DNA from 2 places in the Melaminivora sp. genome. Region 1 is predicted to be linked to the other one. Evidence: predicted binding sites of a transcription regulator. Region 1 holds the regulator's gene; the other holds the start of a gene.
What was found. Region 1 encodes FNR, which switches genes on or off when oxygen is low (the NO sensors DNR and NnrR bind a similar motif). Its sites were predicted from a motif close to TTGATNNNNATCAA; they were not measured.
Positions count from the first base shown of each region.

Region 2: the regulator FNR is predicted to act here: its motif matches at 5,097-5,110, upstream of cyoA (ubiquinol oxidase subunit II).

Region 1 is NZ_DAMCAM010000033.1:9,001-16,122, reverse strand. Features, by position in the region: gene RT051_RS08920 (DNA polymerase III subunit chi) at 1-296, shown strand, start outside; gene RT051_RS08915 (hypothetical protein) at 293-631, shown strand; gene RT051_RS08910 (branched-chain amino acid ABC transporter substrate-binding protein) at 804-1,931, shown strand; gene fnr (fumarate/nitrate reduction transcriptional regulator Fnr) at 2,037-2,765, opposite strand; gene hemN (oxygen-independent coproporphyrinogen III oxidase) at 2,956-4,338, shown strand; gene RT051_RS08895 (sulfite exporter TauE/SafE family protein) at 4,342-5,067, shown strand; gene RT051_RS08890 (cell division protein ZapA) at 5,385-5,723, opposite strand; gene RT051_RS08885 (DUF904 domain-containing protein) at 5,720-5,950, opposite strand; cobalamin riboswitch at 5,988-6,235, shown strand; gene RT051_RS08880 (TonB-dependent receptor domain-containing protein) at 6,309-7,122, shown strand, end outside.
Region 2 is NZ_DAMCAM010000027.1:19,263-26,384, forward strand. Features, by position in the region: gene RT051_RS07795 (ATP-binding protein) at 1-79, opposite strand, end outside; gene RT051_RS07800 (SURF1 family protein) at 76-894, opposite strand; gene cyoD (cytochrome o ubiquinol oxidase subunit IV) at 898-1,335, opposite strand; gene cyoC (cytochrome o ubiquinol oxidase subunit III) at 1,338-1,982, opposite strand; gene cyoB (cytochrome o ubiquinol oxidase subunit I) at 1,975-3,984, opposite strand; gene cyoA (ubiquinol oxidase subunit II) at 4,012-4,962, opposite strand; gene RT051_RS07825 (MFS transporter) at 5,300-6,631, shown strand; gene RT051_RS07830 (formylglycine-generating enzyme family protein) at 6,705-7,122, opposite strand, start outside.

The DNA.
Region 1 (7,122 bases):
GGTTTTTGGAGCCTTCCGACTTCGTCGCCCACTGTCTGGAAGACGCTGCCGCCGACGTCGTGGAAGCGTCGCCGGTGCTGCTCACCGAGACGCCACTCGCGTGCAGCCACCGGCAGGTGCTGATCAACGCGGGCGAGGGCGTGCCTGAGGGCTTTGCCGAGTTCGCCCGCGTGATCGAGGTGGTGCCGCAGGCCGACCCGCAGGAGCGTGCCCAGGCGCGCCAGCGCTGGCGCCAGTACCAGGCCGGCGGCTTTGCCATCGTGCGCCACGACCTGGTGGGCGGGGCGCGCGAATGACCCAGCCACCGCGCACGCCGCCGCGCTTCGTCCCCACCCTCACGGAGGTGGTGCATCTTCCGGCGGAGGACGGCGCGCCCGCGCCGGCCGCCCCCGCCACGGCGGCGCTGCAGCTGCCCGTGGCAGCCGACGGCCTGCAGGAGGACATGGTGCACCGCCTGATGCAGCGCGTGGACCTGGTCCTGGAGCACAGGCTCGCCGAGGCCATCGCCCTGGTCATCGAGGAGCAGACGCGCTCCATCGGCACGCGCCTGCGCGAGGAGGTCGAGACCGTGGTGCGCCAGTCCGTCTATGAAGCCGTGGCCGAGGAATTGACGAAAAACTGCCGCCCCTGAACCGGCGCTGGCCGGGCACTGAAACACGTTCCAAAGCGATGACAGGGTATATCCCGGTGTGGTATCGGCGTGATTTTCTCGTGTTCCCTAGTGTGGGCGGTTTTGAACTGCGATATGTTTCTGCGCGTTGTCACGCAACGCCACTTCCAGCAATGAAGGATCGGAGACATCTATGCAATTGAAGTTGAAACTGACCGTGGTGGCCGCCATTGCGGCCATCGCCGGCATGACCCACGCCCAAGAGGTGGTGAAAATCGGTCACGTGGCGCCCGTGTCCGGGGCCCAGGCGCACTACGGCAAGGACAACGAGAACGGCGCCCGCATGGCGATCGAGGAGCTCAACGCCCAGGGCGTGACCATCGGCGGCAAGAAGGTCAGGTTCGAGCTGCTGGCCGAGGATGACGCGGCCGACCCCAAGCAGGGCACGGCGGCGGCGCAGAAGCTGTGCGACGCCAAGGCCGCCGGCGTGGTGGGCCACCTCAATTCGGGCACCACGATTCCCGCGGCCAAGGTCTACAACGACTGCGGCATCCCGCACGTCACGGGCGCGGCCACCAACCCCAACCTGACCAAGCCCGGCTACAAGACCACGTTCCGCATCATCGCCAACGACAACGCCCTGGGCGCGGGGGTCGCGGCCTATGCCAGCGACACGCTCAAGCTCAAGACGGTGGCCGTGGTCGATGACCGCACGGCCTATGGCCAGGGTCTGGCCAACGTGTTCAAGCGGGTGGCGGCCGAGAAGGGCATGAAGGTGGTCGACGAGCAGTTCACCACCGACAAGGCCACCGACTTCATGGCCATCCTCACGGCCATCAAGGCCAAGAACCCGGACGCCATCTTCTTCGGCGGCATGGACCCGCAGGCCGGCCCCATGCTCCGGCAGATGGAGCAGCTCGGCATGGGCAACGTGAAGTATTTCGGTGGCGACGGCCTGTGCACGACCGAGATCGCCAAGCTGACCGCGGGCGCCAAGACCCTGTCGAACGTGGTGTGCGCCGAAGGCGGCGCGTCGCTGGCCAAGATGCCCGGCGGCATGGCCTGGAAGGCCAAGTACGACGCCAAGTACCCTGGCCAGTACCAGATCTACAGCCCCTACACCTACGACGCCACCATGCTGCTGGTCGACGCCATGAAGCGCGCCGGCTCGTGGGATCCGAAGGTTTACATCCCGGAGTTGCTCAAGTCCAGTTACAAGGGTGTGACGGCCAACATCGCCTTCGAGTCCAATGGCGAGATGAAGAACCCCGCGATCACGCTCTACCACTATCCCGACGGGAAGAAGACCCCCCTCAACTGAGCGGGAACGGCAGCCCCGGCGGCCAGCGCCGCCCGGGCTGCAAACGCAAAAAAAGGCAATGCGCAGGCATTGCCTTTTTGCGTTCCGGGCAGCGCCGGCCGAGGGTCAGTGGCAGGCCTGCTGGCTGTTGACGATGCGCTTGAGGGCGTTGGTGTCGATGATGCGCACGTGGCGCTGCTTGACTTCGACGATGCCTTCCTCGACGAATTTCGAGAAAGTGCGACTCACCGTTTCAAGCTTCAGGCCCAGGTAGCTGCCGATCTCCTCGCGCGTCATGCGCAGGACCAGCTCCGACTGCGAAAAACCACGCGCGTGCAGGCGCTGTACCAGGTTCAGCAGGAAAGCCGCCAGCCGCTCTTCGGCACGCATGCTGCCCAGCAGCAGCATGACGCCGTGCTCGCGCACGATTTCGCGGCTCATGATCTTGTGCACATGCGTCTGCAGGGCGTTGATCTCGCGCGAGAGCTCCTCGACCCGGTCGAAGGGCATGACGCAGACCTCCGCGTCCTCCAGCGCCACCGCGTCGCAGGTATGGTGGTCGTTGACGATGCCGTCCAGGCCGATGATCTCCCCGGCCATCTGGAATCCCGTCACCTGGTCGCGCCCGTCCTCGGTGGCCACGCAGGTCTTGAAGAAGCCCGTGCGGATGGCGTAGAGCGAGGTGAAAGGGTCGCCATTGCGAAACAGGTTGCCGCCGCGCTTGACCTTGCGCCGAACGGCGACGATCTCGTCCAGGCGCTTGAGCTGCTGCTCGTCCAGGCCCACCGGCATGCACAGCTCGCGCAGGTTGCAGTTGGAGCAAGCAACCTTGATGGCTTGAAGGTTGGGAGACATGGGTACCCTGGTCATGGCGCTAGCTTACATCCGAACGCTGCAAGGCCTGCGAAAGTCGCAGGCACGCGCACGTGCTTTGATCCAGGGCGAATTGTCATTTCGCAGACATTGGGTCCTCTTGATCGAAATCAAGGACGCTCGGGCGCCAGCTGGGGCACAGTGCCCGACTCACCCTGAGGAATTACCCCCTATGACCGTTGTCACCACCGAACTGCTGCGACGCTTCGACGTTCCAGGGCCACGCTATACCTCCTACCCCACGGCGGATCGTTTCGTGGAAGCCTTCGGCGAAGAGGAATACGTGCTGGCCCTGCAGCAGCGCCGGGTGGGATCGGTGGGCAAAGCGATGCCGCTGTCGCTGTACGTCCACATTCCGTTCTGCCAATCCCTCTGCTATTACTGCGCGTGCAACAAGATCATCACGCGCCACCCCGAGCGCGCCGAGGTCTATCTGCGCTACCTGAGCCGCGAGATCGACCTGCATACCGCGCACTGCGGCGTGGGACAGCAGGTGAGCCAGCTGCATTTCGGCGGCGGCACGCCCACGTTCCTGTCCGACGAAGGCCTGCGCGAGCTGATGGCCATGCTCAAGCGCAGCTTCACGCTGGTGCCGGGCGGCGAATACTCCATCGAGGTCGATCCGCGCACCGTGGACGAGTCGCGCCTGGCCCTGCTGGCCGAGCTCGGCTTCAACCGCCTGAGCTTCGGCGTGCAGGACTTCGACCCCGAAGTGCAGAAGGCAGTGCACCGCGTGCAGCCGGCCGAGCAGGTGTTCTCCCTCATCGAGAGCTCGCGCCGCCTGGGGTTCGAGTCCGTGAACGTGGACCTGATCTACGGCCTGCCCCGGCAGACGCCCGAATCATTCGAGCGCACGCTGGGGCAGGTCTCCGAGCTGCGGCCGGATCGCATCGCGCTCTACGCCTACGCCCACCTGCCCGAGCGCTTCAAGGCGCAGCGGCGCATCATCACGGCCGAGCTGCCCATGGCCTCGGCCAAGCTTTCCATGCTGGCGCAGGCCCTGGAGGTGTTCGAGGGCGCGGGCTATGTCTATGTGGGCATGGACCACTTCGCCCTGCCGCAGGACTCGCTGGCGGTGGCCAAGCGCCAGGGCCGGCTGCACCGCAACTTCCAGGGCTACAGCACCCAGCCGGACTGCGACCTGATCGGCCTGGGGGTGTCGGCCATCGGCCGCATCGGCGCCACGTACAGCCAGAACGTCAAGACGCTGGACGAGTACTACGATGCCATCAACCAGGGGCGCCTCCCTATCGCGCGTGGCCTGGCGCTGACGAAGGACGACCTGGTGCGCCGCTCGGTCATCATGGCGCTGATGTGCCAGGGCGAAGTGCTGTTCGAGCCCATGGAGGCCGCCTGGCTGATCGACTTTCGCAGCTATTTCGAGCCCGAACTGCAGCAACTCGAGGAGATGGCCGGGCAGGGCCTGGTCAAGCTGGCCGACGACGGCGTGCAGGTCACCGAGCTGGGCTGGTACTTCGTGCGCGGCGTCGCCATGGCGTTCGATAAATATCTGCAGGCCAACCGGAACCGCGCGCGCTTCTCCCGGATCATCTGATCCATGTTCCTCACGCTTGCGTCCACCGTCTTCCTGATGGGCCTGGTGGGTGGTACGCACTGCCTTGCCATGTGCGCCGGGCCCTGCGGCGCAGTGATAGGGGCAGGGGGACGCCCTGCCGCCCCGGGCGAACCTCAGGTGATCCACTGGCTGCCGCGCCGCCCGGTGCTGGGCCGCACGCTGGCCTTCCACGTCGGGCGCCTGGCGGGCTATGGCACCGCCGGTGGTGCCGCAGCCTTCGCCATGGACCAGCTGGCCTGGCTGGGCCAGCACAGCAGCGCACTGCGGCCGCTGTGGACCATGACGCATGTGCTCATCATCGCCTGGGGCCTCATGATGCTGCTGCAGGCACGCCAGCCCGCCTGGATAGAGAGCGCCGGCCGCACCGTGTGGGCGCGCGTGCAGCCCCTGGTGGCACGCCCGGGCGGACTGTTTTTCACCGGCATGGCCTGGGCATTGCTGCCCTGCGGGCTGCTTTACACCGCGCTGCTCACCGCTGCCCTGAGCGGCAGCGTGGCGCGTGGCGCGGCCAGCATGGTGCTGTTTGGCATCGGCAGCGGCCTGTGGCTGGTGGCGGGCCCCGCGGCCTGGCAATGGCTGCGGCAGCGGCTCAACCGGATGCAGCAGGCCAGCGGCTCGCGTGCCGCAGGCGCCGTGCTGTGCGTGCTCGGCGGCTGGGCGCTGTGGATGGATGTGATGCACGGCCAGCCCGCGCCCTGGTGCGCCTGAGCGCCTGCCCCGGGGCGGGCGGTGACAGCTGGGGGAAGAGGGGAGAGGGGGGTAGGCGGAGGGCGGGGAGCCCCGGCTTCGCTCGAAAGAAGGTGTCTGCAAATGCCACCGGACCGGCATCCTGAACCGGGGGTTCAGGTGGGCGAGGGCAACCTGACATTGGGTTCATCTGACGCGAGATGATCACGCCTGCCAGGCGATGTACCAAGCCCGGGCTCCAAGAGCATTGGTTCAAGGAAATATAAAGCCCGGCAGCATCGCAGACAGGTGCATTGTAGGCGCGTTGCGCGCCCCGCGAACACCCCGTTCGCCAATGCTTACAACCCCGGCGCGTCCCCAGCGGCGAGGGCCTGGTCCAGCCGGTCGAGCAGGGCGGCGAGGCGCTCGTCCTGCAGGTGTGGCGGCTCTTGCGGGGGCTGCGCGGCCGGGTGTGCGGACGCCTCCTGCTGGGCGGCCTCGCGGTCGGCCAGGTCGAAGGCCAGGTTGAGCGCCGCCAGCACGGCGATGCGGTCGCGGGCGCGCACCTTGCCCGCATCGCGGATGCGCGTCATGGCCGTGTCCACGCGCTCCACCGCGGCCATCAGGCGCGGCTCCTGGCCTTCGGCGCAGCCCAGCAGGTAGCTCTGCTGCAGGATCTGGACTTCGAGCTGTTTCATGGCGTGGCGTCGGAGGCGGCGGGCGCCGCGTTGGCGGGAAGACGGTCCAGCAGCGCATCCACGCGGGCGCGGGCGGCCTGCAGGCGCGAACGCAGCGAGTCGCGCTCCTCGGTGAGGGCGGCGACCTGCTGCTCCAGCAGGGCCTTGTCCTGCCGCAGTTGCGCGTGCTGCTGGAGCAGGCGCTCCACGCGCTCGGCGATCTGGTCGATGGGGGAAGGCTGGGGCATAGGGCGGCAATTGTAGGGACCGTGCGGCCGGCGCGCATAAAATCCGCCGCTTGTTGGTGCTCGCGTCATGGTTCGCATGCCGCAGTTCAACGGGAAGCAGGGAGGGGCCGTCCGCCATGGACCGGGCCCCGGGCCTGCGCTGCCCCCGCAACGGTCAGCGAACGAGCCGCGTGTCGGCTCACCTGTCACCAGTCAGCCACTGGGCGCCTTGAACAAGCGCCTGGGAAGGTGGTGTGCAGGATGTCTTCGCCAGCCCGGATACCGGCCAACAAGGAGGCTTTGCGCCACTGGGCGCACGGCCATGTCACCCAATGCTGGCGGGGAGGCTGGCGCGGGTTTGTTTGCTTGCATTTTCTCCATGTCGAATTTCCTGTTCTGCTCCCGCGCGGCTGCCGATGGCCGCGCGTATCTGCGCCTGAGCGCTCTGGCCCTGGCGGCGCTGGCCGCTTGCGGGGCCCATGCCCAGACGGGGGGCACCCTGCTTGCGCAGAACCTGCGCGCCCCGGACCTGGACGAGGTCGTAGTCACCGCCACCCGCACGGCCCAGCCGCTGACCGACGTGCTGGCCGATGTGTCCATCGTGGACCGCGAGACCATCGAGCAAAGCGGCGCCACCGGCCTGGCCGACGTGCTGGCGCGCTTGCCCGGCGTCGAGATGACGCGCAATGGCGGCCCCGGCACGGCCACCAGTGTCTTCCTGCGCGGCGCCGAGACGCGCTTCACCGCCGTCTATGTCGATGGCGTGCGCGTGGATTCCCAGGCCGGCAGCGGCGACCCGTCGTGGGAGGCCATTCCGCTGTCGCAGATCGAACGCATCGAGGTGCTGCGCGGTCCGGCCGCGGCCATCTACGGCTCGGACGCCGTGGCCGGGGTGATCCAGATCTTCACGAAAAAAGGCGAGGCGGGTGTCGCGCCCTACGTGGGCGTGGGCCTGGGTACCTGGCGCACCTGGCGCTCCGAGGCCGGCGTGAGCGGCGCCAGCGGCGCCGTGGACTATGCCCTGGGCTTTTCTCGCGAAGGCAGCCGGGGCTACAGCGCCAAGACCGACGCCGCGGCCAACCCGGACCTCGACGGCTACCTCACCACCGCCGCGAGCGGCCGCCTGGGCTGGCAGCTGCACGCGGCGCACCGCCTGGAGGGCACGCTGCTGTACAGCGACTCCAACAGCGGCT
Region 2 (7,122 bases), on a different contig from region 1:
CGGCGGCGTCGGCCGAGCGCGCCTTGCTGGCCAGGCGCGCCTGCTGCGGCGCGGCGTCCGGGATGCCGGGGCGCGTCATGGCGGTGTGGCGGGCCCGGGCTGGCGGGCGCGCAGGCGCAGCTCGTGGCGCGCCAGCAGCGCCAAGCCCCCGGCCACCAGGGCGGCCAGGCCCCACCAGGTCAGCACATAGACCAGGTGACTGTTGTGAAAGCGCACCACGGTCAGGCCGGGCCGCGGCCAGGGGCCGGCGGCGGGGCCGACCTGTGGCGCGGCTGCGGACACGGACGCATCAGGCAGGCCCGCATCGATGAAGAAGGGCGCGGCCTGCGCCAGCCCCGCGGCCTGCGCGATGGCGGGCACGTCGCGCGAATGCCAGCGGCCGGCCGCCGGGTCGTTTTTGCGCAGAAAGCCGCCGCCGGGTTCGCTGGCGCGCAGCAGGCCCGTGACCTGCACGGATTGCGTCCCGGCCGCCTGCGCCAGCGGGTCGTCGGTGCTCCAGCGCCCGCGCAGCTCGGCCGGGATGAAGCCGCGGTTGACCAGCACCTGGCCGCCGCCCTCCAGCGCCAGCGGCGTCAGCACCCACCAGCCGGCGCCCAGCGCGGTGGTCGCCTGCGTCAGCACGGTCTGCCGGCCGAGCCAGCGGCCGCGGGCCGTGATGGGCTGGTATTCGAGGTCGGAGGTGGACAGACCCGCCCACGCGCCGGGCGGGGGCAGGGGTGTGGGGCTGCGCTGCAGGCGCTGCTCCACGCGGTCAATCAGCTGCAGCTTCCAGGTGCGGCGTTCGAGCTGCCAGGCACCCAGCGCGGCAAACAGGGCAAAGAGGGCCAGGCCCGCGCCCACCACCAGCGCCAACACCAGGCGCGAGCGCGGCTGCGCAGCCTGCGTGCCGGGCATGGGTCAGTGCTGCTGCCCGTGCTGCGGGGCCGGGCCGCCGTGCTGCGGCGCCTGGCTCTGCGGGGCCATGGGGTTGGCGTGGTCCGGCATCATGTGGGCGTTCATGTGGAACATGACCCACAGCGTGCCGGCCAGCGTCACCGCCACGAAAACGATGGCGAACAGCGTGGACAGCAGCGTCCAGCCGCCCTGGATCTTGCCGTTCATGTGCAGGAAATAGACCATGTGCACGACGATCTGCACCGCGGCAAGCACCCCCAGCACGACGACGGCGGTGGAGCGGTCCTCGATCACCCGGCCCATGACCAGCCAGAACGGAATCACCGTCAGCAGGACGGCCAGCGCAAAGCCCTTCAGGTAGTCGCCGCGGGTGACGTGCAGGTCGTCCTCGGCATGCGTGTCATGGCCGGCGGCCGGTGCGTGGACGTGTGGTGCGCTCATGTTCAAAGCACTCCCATCAGATAGACGAAGGTGAAGACGCCCACCCAGACCACGTCCAGAAAGTGCCAGAACATGGACAGGCAGTTGACGCGGCGCACGTTGGCGGGGGTCAGGCCGTGGCGCTTGACCTGCACCATCAGCGTGACGAGCCAGATGATGCCGAAGGTGACGTGCAGCCCGTGCGTGCCCACCAGCGTGAAGAACGACGACAGGAAGGCGCTGGTCTGCGGCGTCGCGCCCTGGTGGATCAGGTGGGCGAACTCGTACAGCTCGACGCCGAGGAAGGCCAGGCCCAGCAGGCCCGTGACGGCCAGCCACAAGAGCGTGCCGCCCACGTTTTTTGCCTGCTTGTGCAGCATGGCAAAGCCGAAGGTGATGGACGACAGCAGCAGGAAGGCCGTGTTCAGCGCCACCAGCTTCAGGTCGAACAGCTCGGCGCCCGTAGGGCCGCCGGCGTAGGCCCGGCCCAGCACGCCGTAGGTGGCGAACAGCGCGGCGAAGATGAGCACGTCGCTCATCAGGTACAGCCAGAAGCCCAGCGAGGTGCCGTTTTCCGGGTGCGGGTCGTGGGCCAGGTGGTACTGGCGCGCGCCGGCGGTGGCCAGAGCGCCGCCGGGGTGGGGCGAAGTGAGGGTGGTGTCAGGCATGGGCTGCGGCAGCGAGTTGCTGGGTGCGCATTGCTTCGACCGCGGCCACATCGGCGGCCGGGATCCAGTAGTCGCGCTGGTAGTTGAAGGTGTGCACGATGGTCGCCAGCACGATGGCGGCGAACGAGCCGATCGCCAGCGGCCACATGTGCCAGATCATGGCGAAGCCCAGCAGCGTGCAGAGCATGGCGATGACGAAGCCCGCCGCCGTGTTGGCCGGCATGTGGATGGGGGCGAAGCCGCTCAGGGGGCGCTGGTAGCCGTGCTTCTTCATGTCCCACCAGGCGTCGATCTCATACGCCACGGGGGTGAAGGCGAAGTTGTATTGCGGCGGCGGCGAGGAGGTGGCCCACTCCAGCGTGCGCGCGTCCCAGGGGTCGCCCGTCAGGTCGCGCAGCTCATCCCTGCGGCGGAAGCTCACGTACAGCTGCATCAGGAAGGACGCGATGCCCGCGGCGATCAGCACGGCGCCAAAGGCGGCGACGATGAAGAAGGGCCGCACGGTGGGGTCCTCGAAATGGCTCACGCGGCGCGTCACGCCCATCAGGCCCAGGATGTAGGGCGGCGTGAAGGCCACCCAGAAGCCCACCAGCCAGAACCAGAAGGTGGCCCGGCCCCACGATTCGACCAGCCGGTAGCCGAAGGCCTTGGGGAACCAGTAATGGATGCCGGCAAACACCGCGAACACCACACCACCGATGATCACGTTGTGGAAGTGCGCCACCAGGAACAGCGAGTTGTGCAGCACGAAGTCCGCCGGCGGCACGGCCAGCAGCACGCCCGTCATGCCGCCGATGGCGAAGGTGCACATGAAGCCGATGGTCCACAGCATGGGCACCGTGAAGCGGATGCGGCCCTTGTACATGGTGAACAGCCAGTTGAAGATCTTGGCGCCCGTCGGGATCGAGATGATCATCGTCGTGATGCCGAAGAAGGTGTTCACCGTCGCGCCCGAGCCCATGGTGAAGAAGTGGTGCAGCCACACCAGGTACGACAGGATGGTGATGACCACCGTGGCGTACACCATCGAGGTGTAGCCGAACAGGCGCTTGCGCGTGAAGGTGGGCACGATCTCGGAGTACACGCCGAACGCCGGCAGCACCAGGATGTAGACCTCGGGGTGGCCCCAGATCCAGATCAGGTTCACGTACAGCATGGAGTTGCCCCCCAGGTCGTTCGTGAAGAAGTGCGTGCCCAGGTACCGGTCCAGCGTCATCAGCACGAGCGCTGCCGTCAGAATGGGGAAGGTGGCGACGATCAGCGCGTTGGTGCACAGCGCGGTCCAGGTGAAGATGGGCATCTTCATGAGCTTCATGCCCGGCGCGCGCATCTTGATGATGGTCACGATCAGGTTGATGCCCGACAGCGTCGTGCCCACCCCCGCCACCTGCAGGCCCCAGATGTAGTAGTCCAGCCCCACGCCCGGGTCCTGCGCGCCGAGGTTGGACAGCGCGAGCCACCCGGAAGTGGAGAACTCGCCCAGGAACAGCGACACCATGGTCAGGATGGCCCCGCCCGTGGTCATCCAGAAGCTGAAGTTGTTCAGGAACGGGAACGAGACGTCGCGCGCGCCGATCTGCAGCGGCACCAGGTAGTTCATCAGCCCGGTGACGAACGGCATGGCCACGAAAAAGATCATGATCACGCCGTGGGCCGTGAAGATCTGGTCGTAGTGGTGCGGCGGCAGGTAGCCCAGGTTCTCGCCCACGGCCATGGCCTGGTGCAGGCGCATCATGATGGCGTCGGAAAACCCGCGCAGCAGCATGACCAGGCCCAGGATCATGTACATGATGCCGATTTTCTTGTGGTCGATGGAGCAGATCCAGTCGCGCCACAGCGGGCCCCACAGGCGATAGCGGGTGATGCCGCCCAGCACCACCAGGCCGCCCAGCACCACGGCGATGAAGGTCCACAGCAGGATGGGCTCGTGCGCCATGGGGACGGACTGCCAGGTCAGGCGGCCCAGCAGCCAGTGGTTGGGAGTCAGTTGTTCAGGAGACATAGGTTCTTCTCTTGCGACGCGCGGCTGTCATTGGCTGCCGGCCTGGGGCGTGGTGGCGCGTGCGCCCTTGGCCATCATGGTCTCGTGCATGCACGTCTGGCCGTCTTCCACGCAGCGGTTGAGGACGCGGTCGTACAGGCCGTCCTGCACGCTGGCAAAGCGCTGCACCGGGTCGCGCTCGCTGGGTTTGGCCAGCTGCAGGTAGCTGCCCTGGTCCAGGGTGCGGCCTTCCTGGCGGGCCTTTTGCACCCACTGCTCGAAGTCGCCCTCGGGCAGGCCGTGGAACTTGAACGTCATGCCCGAGAAGCCCGGGCCGCTGTAATGCGAAGCCAGGCCCTTGAATTCGCCGGGCTGGTTGATGATGGCGTTCAACTCGGTCTGCATGCCGGGCATGGCGTAGATCATCCCGGCCAGGTCGGGCACGTAGAAGGCGTTCATGGTGGACGTGGCCGTGAGCTTGAAGTGGATCGGCCGGTCCACCGGCGCCGCCAGCTCGTTGACGGTGGCGATGCCCTGCTCGGGGTAGAGGAACAGCCACTTCCAGTCCATGGCCACCACCTGCACCTCCAGCGGGCGCACGTCCGCGGGCAGGGCGCGGGCGTCGTCGATGCGGTCCAGCGGCCGGTAGGGGTCGAGCTTGTGCGTGGCGATCCAGGTGATGGCGCCCAGCGCGATGATGATCATCAGCGGCACGGTCCAGATGACCAGCTCCAGCGTCGTGGAGTGGTGCCAGTCGGGCTCGTAGGCGGCGTCCTTGTTGCCCTGGCGGTATTTCCAGGCGAACACCAGCGTGGCGATGATGACCGGCACGATGACGATCAGCATCAGCAGGGTGGCGGTGACGACGAGGTTGCCCTGCTGGGCGGCCACGTCGCCGGCCGGGTTGAGGACGACGGCCTTGCTGCAGCCGGCCAGGGCTGCCGCGCAGGCAGCCGCGGCCGGCCAGGCCAGCCCTCGGGAGTGAGAGGTCTTCGGCATCTTGTGGGTGGGCAGATACGCTTTCCTGGAAGGCGCGAGCGACACGCACAGCATGCCTGCGCATCCCCGGGAAAACGCGGATTACTGGACGGCCTTGAATGTAATACGCCTAGCGCGCAAGGCTATGGGACATTTTGTCCTGGATCAAGCGATCTGCCGTCCGTCCAGCGGAAAAACGCCCATGTCTGACACAAAGCAAGGCGCGGCCGTGCGCAAGCTGTCGAACAAGCACCCTTGTGGCCCGGCCTGCTTGGGTGTAGAACGAAACGGACTTGAGCCCGGTCAAGCCGGCCGGCACCCGCTGCAGCTGCAGCCAGGCAACAAAGGAGCAATGTCAATGACCAGCGGTTCCATGGCGCTGCCCGTGTACGGGCACGAGGGCGAGGCCTCGCTCTCGCACGCGAACACCCACGAGGAGGCCACCCCGGGCGAGATCGCCGTGGGCGTGATCATCGGCCGGTCCTCGGAGTATTTCGACTTCTTCGTCTTCGGCATCGCTTGTGTGCTGGTGTTCCCGCAGCTGATGTTCCCGTTTCTCTCGCCGCTGGCCGGCACGCTGGCGGCCTTCGGCATCTTCACGCTGGCCTTCATCGCCCGGCCCGTCGGCACGGCCCTGTCGATGGCGGTGCAGCGGCGCTGGGGGCGCGGCACCAAGCTGACGCTGGCGCTGTTCCTGCTGGGCAGCTCCACCGTGGGCATGGCGCTGATGCCGGGCTATGAGTCCATGGGCGCCGCCGCCATCGCCGTGCTGGTGGCCCTGCGCATCGGCCAGGGCGTGGCGCTGGGCGGCTCCTGGGACGGCCTGCCGTCGCTGCTGGCCCTGGCCGCCCCGCGCGAGCGCCGCGGCTGGTACGCCATGGTGGGCCAGCTGGGCGCGCCCGCGGGTTTTGCCCTGGCGGCGGCGCTCTTTGCCTACATCTACAGCCACCTGACGCAGGAGGAGTTCCTCGCCTGGGGCTGGCGCTACCCGTTCTGTGTGGCGTTCGCCATCAACGTGGTGGCCCTGTTCGCGCGCCTGCGCCTGGTTGTGGGGCAGTCGTATGCCGAGCTGCTGGAGGAAAAAGAGCTCGAACCCATGCCCGTGGCGCAGCTGGTGCGCGACGAGGGCGGCAACGTTTTTCTGGGCGCCTTTGCCGCACTGGCCAGCTTTGCACTGTTCCACCTGGTGACGATCTTTCCGCTGTCCTGGATCTCGCTGCGCTCCGAGCGCAGCATGACCGAGGTGCTGGGGGTGCAGATCGTGGGCGCGTTTCTCGCTGCGCTGGCCATCATGCTGTCGGGCCGACTGGCCGACCGGGTGGGGCGGCGCAACCTGCTGGCCGGCATGGCCGTGCTGATCGGCCTGTTCAGCCTGGCCACGCCCTGGCTGCTGGGCGGCGGCGTGGCCGGCAGCAACACCTTCCTGCTGCTGGGTTTCGTGCTGCTGGGGCTGTCGTACGGACAGGCCTCGGGCACCGTCACGGCCAACTTCTCGCCACATTACCGCTACACCGGCGCCGCACTATCGGCCGACCTGGCGTGGCTGCTGGGCGCGGCCTTCGCACCGCTGGTGGCCCTGGGCCTGTCGGCGCGCTTCGGCCTGGGGGCGGTGACGCTGTACCTGCTGTCGGGCGTGGTGTGCACGCTGGCGGCGCTGCGCATCAACCGGCTGATCGAGCAGCGCAGCTGATAATGCTACTCAAAAGATAGCTGTAAGCCCTTGCAGGGCAAGGGCTTGAGGCCCATTTCACCCAAGACTTGCCTCAGCCGCCCTGCACCAGCCGGAAGCCCACGTGCGACATCGGGCTGTGCGGGTCGCTGCCGCGCCGGGCGCTGGGGCGGTAGGACAGGCAGTAATCCTCGTTGCACAGGAAGGAGCCGCCGCGGATGACGCGCCGGGGCGCGTCGGCGGGCACGCCCGGCTCGCTGGGGTCGAAGGATTGCGCCGGGCCGCGCGGGTTGTCTACCGGGCCGCGCGCGCCCCGAGCCTGGCGCGTGAACTCGTCGGCGCGATACCAGTCGGCCACCCACTGCCAGGCGTTGCCGGTCATATCGTGCAGACCGTAGCCGTTGGCCGGAAAGCTGCCCGCAGCCACGGTGCCGGCCGCGCCGCCCGCCTGGGCGCTGACCACCGGAAAGGGCTGGGCCCGCGCGTCCCAGTAGTTGGCCAGCAGGGCGCCG